Regions from separate parts of the Paenarthrobacter sp. TE3676 genome, predicted to be linked through region 1. Evidence: riboswitches for the same ligand, from Rfam matches in the RefSeq annotation. Region 1 holds a riboswitch; each other region holds the start of a gene.
The links. Region 1 has a riboswitch for S-adenosylmethionine ahead of ACZ881_RS15990 (DUF1737 domain-containing protein). Riboswitches for the same ligand answer to the same signal wherever they lie in the genome.

Region 2: another riboswitch for S-adenosylmethionine. It lies ahead of ACZ881_RS01075 (aminotransferase class V-fold PLP-dependent enzyme); the one in region 1 lies ahead of ACZ881_RS15990 (DUF1737 domain-containing protein).
Region 3: another riboswitch for S-adenosylmethionine. It lies ahead of ACZ881_RS14330 (hypothetical protein); the one in region 1 lies ahead of ACZ881_RS15990 (DUF1737 domain-containing protein).

What each region holds. Positions count from the first base shown of each region.
Region 1 covers NZ_JBWBQU010000006.1:270,798-273,987, reverse strand. The annotation lists gene ACZ881_RS16005 (hypothetical protein) at 1-103, opposite strand, end outside; gene ACZ881_RS16000 (O-succinylhomoserine sulfhydrylase) at 114-1,322, opposite strand; gene ACZ881_RS15995 (rhodanese-like domain-containing protein) at 1,323-1,733, opposite strand; gene ACZ881_RS15990 (DUF1737 domain-containing protein) at 1,730-1,996, opposite strand; SAM riboswitch class IV at 2,010-2,121, opposite strand; gene ACZ881_RS15985 (SulP family inorganic anion transporter) at 2,205-3,190, opposite strand, start outside.
Region 2 covers NZ_JBWBQU010000001.1:205,701-208,890, reverse strand. The annotation lists gene rsgA (ribosome small subunit-dependent GTPase A) at 1-523, shown strand, start outside; gene hisN (histidinol-phosphatase) at 580-1,392, shown strand; SAM riboswitch class IV at 1,574-1,687, shown strand; gene ACZ881_RS01075 (aminotransferase class V-fold PLP-dependent enzyme) at 1,720-3,129, shown strand.
Region 3 covers NZ_JBWBQU010000005.1:333,605-336,794, reverse strand. The annotation lists gene ACZ881_RS14340 (VIT1/CCC1 transporter family protein) at 1-987, opposite strand, end outside; gene ACZ881_RS14335 (hypothetical protein) at 1,243-1,434, shown strand; gene ACZ881_RS14330 (hypothetical protein) at 1,431-1,742, opposite strand; SAM riboswitch class IV at 1,759-1,878, opposite strand; gene ACZ881_RS14325 (sodium:solute symporter family protein) at 2,183-3,190, opposite strand, start outside.

The DNA of each region.
Region 1 (3,190 bases):
GCGTGATGTAGACACGTGAGACCGGCGAAATCCCGACGAACCACACCGCCGTGCCGGCAACGATCACGGATCCGGCACGGCGATAGGGATGGTTCCCGCTCATGGCAGCAAGGTTAGACCTGTTTGAGTGCCTTCTCCAGATCCAGGATGAGGTCGTCCACGTCTTCAAGCCCGACAGACAGGCGAACCACACCATCGGAGAGCCCGATGGCCGCACGGCCCTCAGGCCCCATGGCCCGGTGGGTGGTGGTTGCCGGGTGCGTGATGAGGGACTTGGAATCGCCAAGGTTGTTGGAGATATCGATGACACGGAGGCCATCGAGCAAGGCAAACGCAGCGTCTTTGGCTGTACGCCCGGCCGAAGGAAGCAGCTCGAACGTCAGCACAGTACCGCCGGCCTTCATCTGCTTCGCAGCGAGCTCGTACTGAGGGTGGGACTTCAACAGCGGGTACTTGACCCAGCTGATGGCGGGTTGCTGCTCGAGCCACTCTGCGATCTTCAGAGCAGAAGCGGAGCTGTGATTCACTCGCAGTCCGATAGTCTCCAAGCCCTTGGTCAGCACCCAGGCATTGAACGCCGAAAGCGACGGGCCAGTGTGCCGCATGAGCTGCTTGACCGGACCATCGATGAATTCCTTGGTGCCCAGGATCGCGCCGCCAAGGACTCGTCCCTGGCCGTCGATGTGCTTGGTCCCGGAGTACACGATCACGTCTGCACCCAGCTCACCACAGCGCTGCAGCAGGGGAGTGGCAAAGACATTGTCGACGACGACAGTCGCCCCGGCGGCATGGGCCAGTTCGCTGACGGCAGCGATGTCGACGATCTCCTGCATGGGGTTGGACGGTGACTCGAAGAACACCGCGGTGGTGGGCTCGGACAGGGCTTCGCGCCACTGCTCAAGGTCGGGTCCGTCAACAAAGACCGTCTCCACGCCCCACCGGGGAAGGATCTCGTTGAGGATCACGAAGCAGGAGCCGAACAGCGAGCGGGCAGCAACCACACGGTCACCGGCAGCCAGCAAGGCACCCAGGGCGGTGAAGACTGCAGACATGCCGGACGCCGTCGCGAAGCACGCCTCGGTTCCTTCGAGCAGCCGCAGCCGCTCCTGGAACGTGGCCACGGACGGGTTGCCGTAACGGGAGTAGACGAATCGTTCGTCCTCGCCGGTGAAGGCACGTTCGGCGGCGGCAGCGGATTCGTAAACGAAGCCTGAGTTCAGGAAAACGGGTTCGGACGTTTCCTGGAAGTTGGTGCGGTCAAGGCCACCGCGGACGGCCTGGGTGTCAGGGCTCCAGCCGGCGGCGTCGGGATTAAAAGTCACTTACTCGGTCCCCAGATTCGTCGGCAGGCCACGGTTCTTCCAACCGTTGACGGTGCGCTCACCGTAGCGGTCCGGTTCGCCTTCGAAGCCCTCCAGGACGTTGTAGGCAGTGAAGCCGGCCTGGGTTGCGGCGATGGCCGCCGAGATGGAGCGTTGCCCGGAACGGCATAGGAAGACGAGCTCAACGCCGTCGTCTTCGGGAGCCTGTTGCTGAAGGTCTTCAATAAAGCGGGAGTTCGGAATTCCGCCGGCCAAGTTCCACTGGATGAACAGGGGGTCGTTCTCGGTAGCTTTGGTGTCGGGGATTCCAATGTGGGCCCATTCGCCCTCGGTCCGGACGTCAACCAGGATGGCGCCTTCTTGGAGTTTGGCCCACGCGTCGTGCGGGGTCAGGTCACCTGCGTAGCTCATGCGTGGCCCTCGAAAGCTTCTTCGTCGTCGTAGTTCTCCAACTGGTCAACGGCATTGGCCACTGCGGCATCCGCTGTGGCGATCGCGGTCGGCAGGACAACGGCTTGGGCAACGATGACGTCCGTGCCGTTGAATGTTGCTGCCGGGCTCCCGTGGAGGACATAACCTTCGGCGAGGGCATTGTGGATGCGCTCGCAGAAGTCGCGGGTGTCCGGGCCTGTCACCAGGCGGTAGGAGAGTTTTTCTTCAGTGGGTTCAGGCATAGCTGGTGCTCCTCAGTCACGCTTGCAGTACGAATTGTCGATACGCCGAGTAGTCACCTGAGGCACCCCGCCGGAGAGAGGGTTGCCGACCAGCAAGTCAGGGCTTTGCGCTGGTACTCATTACTCAAGAAAAACGTAACATCCACGGGCATCCGGCCGCACTTGCGAGTGGTGGGGCGGCCGTCATGTTGCGTAATCGGCGGCCGTTTCACTCTTCGTCCCTGAGCGTGCGGACGGCGGCGCCGACTGTAGGAAAGAAGTGGTCCGGCGTGAAACGTGCTGCCGTTCCGAGGCGGATCAGCTTGTCCTTCACAGGTCCTTTGAGTTCGGCGAACACCAGATCCACGCCGTGACGGGCCAACCATTCATCCAGCGTGACGAGATCGTCCAAGGCCGTGGTGTCGATGCCTGTGATGGGTTCCGCCGCCAGGATGACGTGGGAGATATTATCCGAAGCTTCGTCCAGTTGTTCCCGGACAAAGCTTGCAAGAACCTGCCCGTTGCCGAAGAACAGCGGTGCATCGAAACGGAGGATCAGGAGCCCGGGGATGCGTGCGCCGTTGGGGTGTCGTTCAAGATCGTGGTACCCAGGGAGCCCTTCTTCGGCACCGAGTTCTGTTCGGTATGGATCCCAGGCCCGCCGCACGAAGTCCAAGAGTGCCAAGGCTATGGCCACCACAATTCCTTGGAGCACACCCACCGTAAGGACGCCCAGGAACGCAGCCAACATCACTACGGATTCGCTCCGGCTCAGCTTCAACAGGCGCCGGACGCCGGCCGGGTCCGCCAGGGCTATCGCTGCGGCAATCACGACGGCGGCCAAGGTGGCGGACGGCAGGTACTCGGTCACCCCTGGAGCCAGCAGCATGAAAGCAAGCACCAGCACCGAACCCACCACGCCGGTCATCTGGGACTTGGCACCAGCGTCCACAGCCACAGGGGTCCTCGATGTACTGCCGGAGATGGGGAATCCGCCCAGCAGGCCCGTGGCAGCATTGGCTGCCCCAAGTGCTGCCATTTCCCTGTTGCCGGAAACCTTCTTGCCTTCCTTGGCTGCCAATGTTTGGGACAGGACGCCGGTGTCCGCGAACGCCATGAGGGCGATCCCTGCCGCAGCGGGAAGCAGGGTGAGTGCGTCCGCCCAGCCAATGCCGCCGAGCGCGGGCATCGGGAGGCCCTGCGGCAGGACTCCGG
Region 2 (3,190 bases), on a different contig from region 1:
TGCCCGTTCCGATGACGGACTATCAGCCCGGCTGGACAAGGTCGCCGTATCCCAACTCCGCTCGCACCTGGGTGGAAAAGTCACCGTCATGCTCGGTCACTCCGGCGTTGGCAAATCCACCATGGTCAACGCGCTGACAGGTGCAGAGCGCGCCACTGGGGGCGTCAACGCGGTGACGGGCCGTGGCAGGCACACATCATCCTCGGCTTTGGCGTTGAAGCTGGATGATGCACCGTCCGGCAGCTGGATCATCGATACTCCCGGAATCCGCTCCTTCGGCTTGGCGCATGTGGATCCGGACCGGATACTGCACTCGTTCCCGGACCTTGAGCCCGGCACCGAGACCTGCGACCGCGGCTGCAAGCACGGTGCCACAGCCACCAATTGCGGGCTGGATGCATGGGTAAACGATGGCCATGCCGGGCCATCGGGAGTGGCCCGGTTGGCCTCCTTGCGCCGATTGCTGGGTGCAGACCCAAGGCTCGAAGCGAAAGAGACCAAGGAACTGGGCACCGTCAACTGATTCGTTGTCTGCTTCACGTCCCCAATGCAGCGAACGATTCAGGATAGTTTGGTGGCATGACCCATCCCGTTTCCACCTACAACGATGACCTGCGCCTGGCCCACGTCCTCGCCGATTCAGTCGACGCCCAGACCATGGATCGCTTCAAGGCACTGGACCTGCAGATCGAAACCAAGCCCGACCTCACACCTGTCACTGACGCTGACAAGGCCGCAGAGGAAGCAATCCGCGGTCAACTGTCCCGCTCCCGTCCGCGGGACGCGGTCCTGGGCGAGGAGTTCGGCAGCAGCGGTCACGGTTCACGTCGCTGGATCATAGACCCCATCGACGGGACCAAGAACTTTGTCCGCGGTGTCCCGGTGTGGGCAACGTTGATCGCCCTCGTGGATGAGGGGGAACCTGTGGTGGGCGTAGTAAGTGCGCCTGCACTAGGCAAGCGATGGTGGGCTGCGAAGGACATGGGCGCCTACATGGGCCGCTCCCTGGCCTCGGCAACGCGGCTCAAGGTGTCCAACGTTTCCCGCCTGGCCGACGCCTCCATGTCATATTCCAGCCTTTCGGGGTGGAAGGAACGCGGCAACCTGGATGAATTCCTGGGGCTGACGGAAGACATCTGGCGGACACGCGCCTATGGTGATTTCTGGTCGTATTGCCTCGTGGCCGAGGGGGCAGTGGATATCGCCTGCGAGCCTGAACTGAACCTCTACGACATGGCAGCACTCGTCCCGATCGTCACCGAGGCAGGCGGCCGTTTCACGTCCTTGGAAGGCGAAGACGGTCCGTTTGGCGGTAACGCCCTGGCCACCAACTCGATCCTGCACTCCGAGGTCCTCAAGCGCCTCAACCCCGGATTGGACGACCTTCTCTAAACCTATCCACGCCTGGCCAACCAAGCAGCAGGCGGAATTTTCGACGGCGGATGGCCCCCACAGAGGGTCTCCGCCGTTTTTTATTCGGCGAAGAAGGGATTTCGCATTCGACGTAACAAAGGGCTTAACAAAAGGGAGCGGCTTTGGAAGCCTCCCCGGACGTGCCTTAGCCTTTTTTACAGGTCACGAGTGCCAGCGCTAAACCCCGGTTTGCTGGCCGGCAACCCTCCATTCGCGGTGGGGTGCCCCGGGTGACGACCCGGCCGGTCCGGAACGGATGCGGCAAGCGCGGATCCCCCTATGGGGGTCCCTCTTGAGTGAGGTTCCATGAGCACTGTCACGTTCAACTCCAACACCATTCCGTCCTTTGTTGAAGAATCCACAGCAGAGACGACAACCGCTGTGCGTCCGCTTGCGGCGGTCACTGGCGCTGAGCTTCAGGCTCCCCTGATTCAGGGTGGCCACGTCCGCTACGCAAACTTGGACTACGGCGCATCGGCCCCGGCCCTGACCATCGTTTCGGCCTACCTCAACGAGGTCCTGCCCTACTACGCCAGCGTTCACCGGGGCGCCGGGTACGCCTCGCAAATCAGCACGTCGGTGTACGAGAACTCGCGGAACATCGTCCGTGATTTCGTCGGCGGGCGTGCCGATGACTCAGTGATCTTCACACGGAACACCACTGACTCGTTGAACCTCCTGGCCGGATGCCTCCCGCAGGTGGATGGCCAATTTGCGGGCGAGGTCCTGTACTTGGACATCGAGCACCACGCCAACTTGCTTCCGTGGCAGGGAGTCCCCCACCGCAGCGTCGTCGCGGCACCAACCCTGGCCGAAACGGTGGACAAGCTCAAGGCCGAACTTGCCCAGGGCGGGGTCAGCCTGCTGGCTGTTACCGGCGCCTCGAACGTGACGGGGGAAATTCTTCCCATCGCCCGCCTTGCTTCGCTTGCCCACGAATACGGCGCAAGGATCGTGGTGGACGCTGCGCAGCTCGCACCTCATCGCCGGATCAACATCACCGAGGCGGACGTTGACTACATCGTCTTCTCCGGACACAAGCTTTATGCCCCCTTCGGCGTGGGTGTGGTGGTGGGTCGTCCGGACTGGCTCGACGCCGGCATACCGCACCTGGCCGGAGGCGGCGCGGTACGTGAAGCGCGCCTGGACTCAGTGAGCTGGGCCGCGGGCCCGGCGCGCCACGAGGGCGGCTCACCCAACGTGCTGGGCGCCGCGACACTTGCCCGCGCCACCCAAGTCCTCGCAGGGCTCGATCAGGACGCGTGGCACGCCCACGAGTCCGCCATCCGCTCGTACCTGGTGCAGGGCCTGGAGGCCATCGATGGCGTGACCGTCCACAAGATCTTCGCTGACTCCCTGGACACCATCGGTGTGGTCAACTTCTCCGTAGAAGGATTCGACGCCGGACTGGTTGCGGCCTACCTGGCGGCCGAGCACGGGGTTGGCCTCCGTGATGGCCGGTTCTGCGCCCACCCGCTCCTCAAACGCCTCGGGCTCCCCTCCGGATCCCTGCGCGCCAGCTTCGGCGTCGGCTCCCGGTTGGAGGACGCCACAAGGCTGCTTGCAGGCATCGAAGGACTCAAGCGCGACGGACTGGGCTGGGACTACGTGGTGGACGAGGGCCGTTGGGTTCCTGCAAATGACCATCGCAGCTACCCCGAATGGGCCCCGAACACTCCCGGCACTGCGGGCGCAGCTCCCTGCACTGTTGACTAGGAACACTGCGGACCGGGAACACTGCGGTAAATTCATAGGGTACTTTTAGCGACCCTGTGAA
Region 3 (3,190 bases), on a different contig from region 1:
GATGCCCGTCATGCCGAAAATGAACGGCAGGATGGGCACAATGGCGCCCGAAGCGAAGAAGCAGAAGCTGGACATCGCTGCACCCCACGCCGAACCGACGGATTCATGATCGTCAGTGGGTGGCTTCTCCGGCTGCAAGGAAAGGCTGGGATCGCAGTCGCAGCTGAACAATCCCATGCGCTCGGCAGCACGATGCTCCGCGGCTTCACGCGTCATGCCACGGGCCAAGTACACCAGGACCAGCTCGTTGTGCTCGATGTCCAATGACGGTGCCGCGGTCAGAGTGGCCTGCGTGGGAAGGGTCGCGTTAAGGAGCTCCCGCTGCGAGCGGACCGAGACGTATTCGCCCGCACCCATGGAGAGGGCCCCGGCAAGGAGACCCGCGACGCCACTCATGAGCACCACGGGGCTGGGCACGCCGGTTGCGGCCATGCCCATGACCAGGGAAAGGTTGCTGACCAAACCGTCGTTGGCGCCGAAAACGGCCGCGCGGAAGGTTCCGGAGAGCCGGTTGCGTCCGCGTGTGGCCAAGCCGCGGACTACTTCTTCGTGGATTTGTTCATCGGCCACCATGGCAGGCGTCGCGGCAGGTTCGGTGCCGTACGGGGAACGGCCTTCGGCGCGCTGTGCCAGAGCGAGGACGAACACTGAACCGAAGTTGCGGGCCAGGAAGCCCAGGAACTGGCTGCGGGTGGAAGCTGCCTTGGGCATACCGGCATGCTCGCCAAGGAGCTTGAGCCAGTGGGCTTCGTGCCTGCCTTCGGCTTCGGCCAGGGCGAGCAGGATTTGGCGTTCTTCGCCGTCACGTCGCTGGGCCAGTTCGCGGTAGACGGCGGCCTCGGCACGCTCATCGGCCAGGTACTGCCGCCACCGGCGGATGTCAGCGTGCGAGGGCGGCGCGGGTTGCGTGCCGGCGTTTTCGGCGGTTGCCGGTTCGGGGGTGGGGTCCGGAGCGGAGCTCGACGAACTGTGGGATTCCTGGTGCATCTGCACTTTGTCTCCTGTGCTTGGTGGGGTAGTTGCGGCCCCATTGCACGCCCCACACTACCGCTTATCCGCGCGGATTTTTGGCTGGTATTCCTTAACTGGAATGTTCGGTGCACCGTAATTTCCTTGACCCTCGACTGTGCCGGTGCTCAGATGGAAGGACAGGGGCGGGGCCCTTCCGCCACTGGATTCCTGCATTCGGGTCAACGGGCTGAACCGCCCACCAGAACAGGCCCACGAGACGGAGGTTGCACCATGAACACCACCGAATCACACGCCAACTACCCGGAACGGACAACCATTGAGTCCGACCCGGCCTACGACTACGCCGAAGACCAGGAAGTGGACGAACCCTGGGTAGAGGAAGTGGACGCCCCCGAGGACGACGAACGCGTTGTCCCCATAGACGAAACCGAAGAGTTCCGCGAGGAAGACGAGGAAGCTTAGGTCTGTTTCCCGTGCCCTAGTGTGAAGTGACGTTTGACGCCCGCCCGTTTTCCGACGGCCGCAACAGTCACCGTTAGTGTCTTGGACGACTCACACCAGTGCGTTGGCCGGACGGCTTGGGCCAACGCCTGCGCGATGAGTTGCGGTTGGTCATGTCTGAACTGCTCGGTTCCAGCATTGGCAGTGATGGTCACCGTGCCCAGGAAGAGGTCGACGGCGGGGATCACCGCGACCGTGGGGGTGGCCGTTCCGGCCGGGGTACTGGGTGCTGTGGTGTTTACCGGGGTGGTATCGCCTTGGTACGGCAAGGGACTGCTCCTTGGGGGAGTGCTCTTGCCCGCTCGGTTGTCTCTGGTCCGGGACGGGCCGCTTCCTCATCCGAACCACCCGTGAACATGGGGTTGGTGTGTGGCCAGTCGGAGCTTGGCACCACATCTCTTGAAGCTGGGACCACCCTACCGCATTGGTGTTCGGCCACCCGCTGTGGGGTGTGTTGATGGGCCTGCTCTGCTCACTATGGGTGGGTTTGGCGTGCAGAGCGGGCCTTCCAAGGGGTGGGCGCGTGTTGTGGGCCTTGGTGTGTTGTGGGGCCTGCTTTGCGCTCTTTGGGGTGGTTTTGGCGTGTAGAGCGGGCCTTCCAGCGGGTGGTTCCCGGACATAGCGCAACGGCGGCGCCGCCCCAAAAAGGGGAGGCGCCGCCGTCGAACTTTACTTGTTTCCTGAACCTTGCCTAGTTCTTTGTGCCCGCCTAGGAAGCGGGGGTGGTGAGCTCTTCTTCGGCCACGCGGGTACCGGCAACGCGATCCGTCCAGGCCTTCATGACTGCCGGATCCGTGGGCTTGCTGGCAAGCGAGATCACTACGTACACCAAAGCCGAGGCGATCAAACCGAAGTAGATGGGCTCGTTGGCGTAGATGCCATCGAGGGGAACTTCGGCGTTGATCTCAAGGATGATCATGGTTCCGAGGGTTACCACTGAACCGGCCGCCATGGACCATGCTGCGGCGATGCCCGTTCCACGCTTCCACACCAAGCCGCCAATGATGGCCACGAGGAGGCCGCCAACCAGGATGTCGTAGGCAATGGTCAGTGCGGCCACCACATCCTTGGTGGAGATGGCGATGATGATTGCGACGATCCCCAGGCCGAGTACCCAGTAACGGTTGGCCTTGACGTCGTGCTCAGGGTTATCGGAGTCGGAGGTGTCCACCTTCTTGCCAAACCAGCTGGCAACGAAAGGCATTACGTCGGCGCGGGCAACGGTTGCAGCAGCAATCAGTGCGCCTGACGCCGTGGACATCATGGCGGCCACAGCTGCGGCAAGCACCAAGCCGCCGATGCCGATGGGCAGGAGCCGGGTAGCGACCTCTGCGTAGACGTCGTCCTTGGCAGCGATTTCGATGCCGGAGAGGGCAACGCTGGCGGCCATGCCGATCAGGGCACCTGCGAAGCCGTAGAGGATGCAGTAGACGCCGGCGGTAGCGCCGCCCCAGCGGGCAACTGTGGGGTTCTTGGCGGTGAACACGCGCTGCCAGATGTCCTGGCCGATCAGGAGGCCCAGTGTGTACACGACGAAGTAGGTGATGATCGTCTGGAGGCCGATGCCGCCGATGTCGAAGAAGCTCTCATCGACGCGGGCTCGGATGCCATCGAGGCCACCTGCGGCGTTCAGGGCGAAGGGGAGCATGAGGAAGAAGATTCCCACGGTCTTGATGACGAACTGGACCTGGTCGGCCAAGGTGATGGACCACATGCC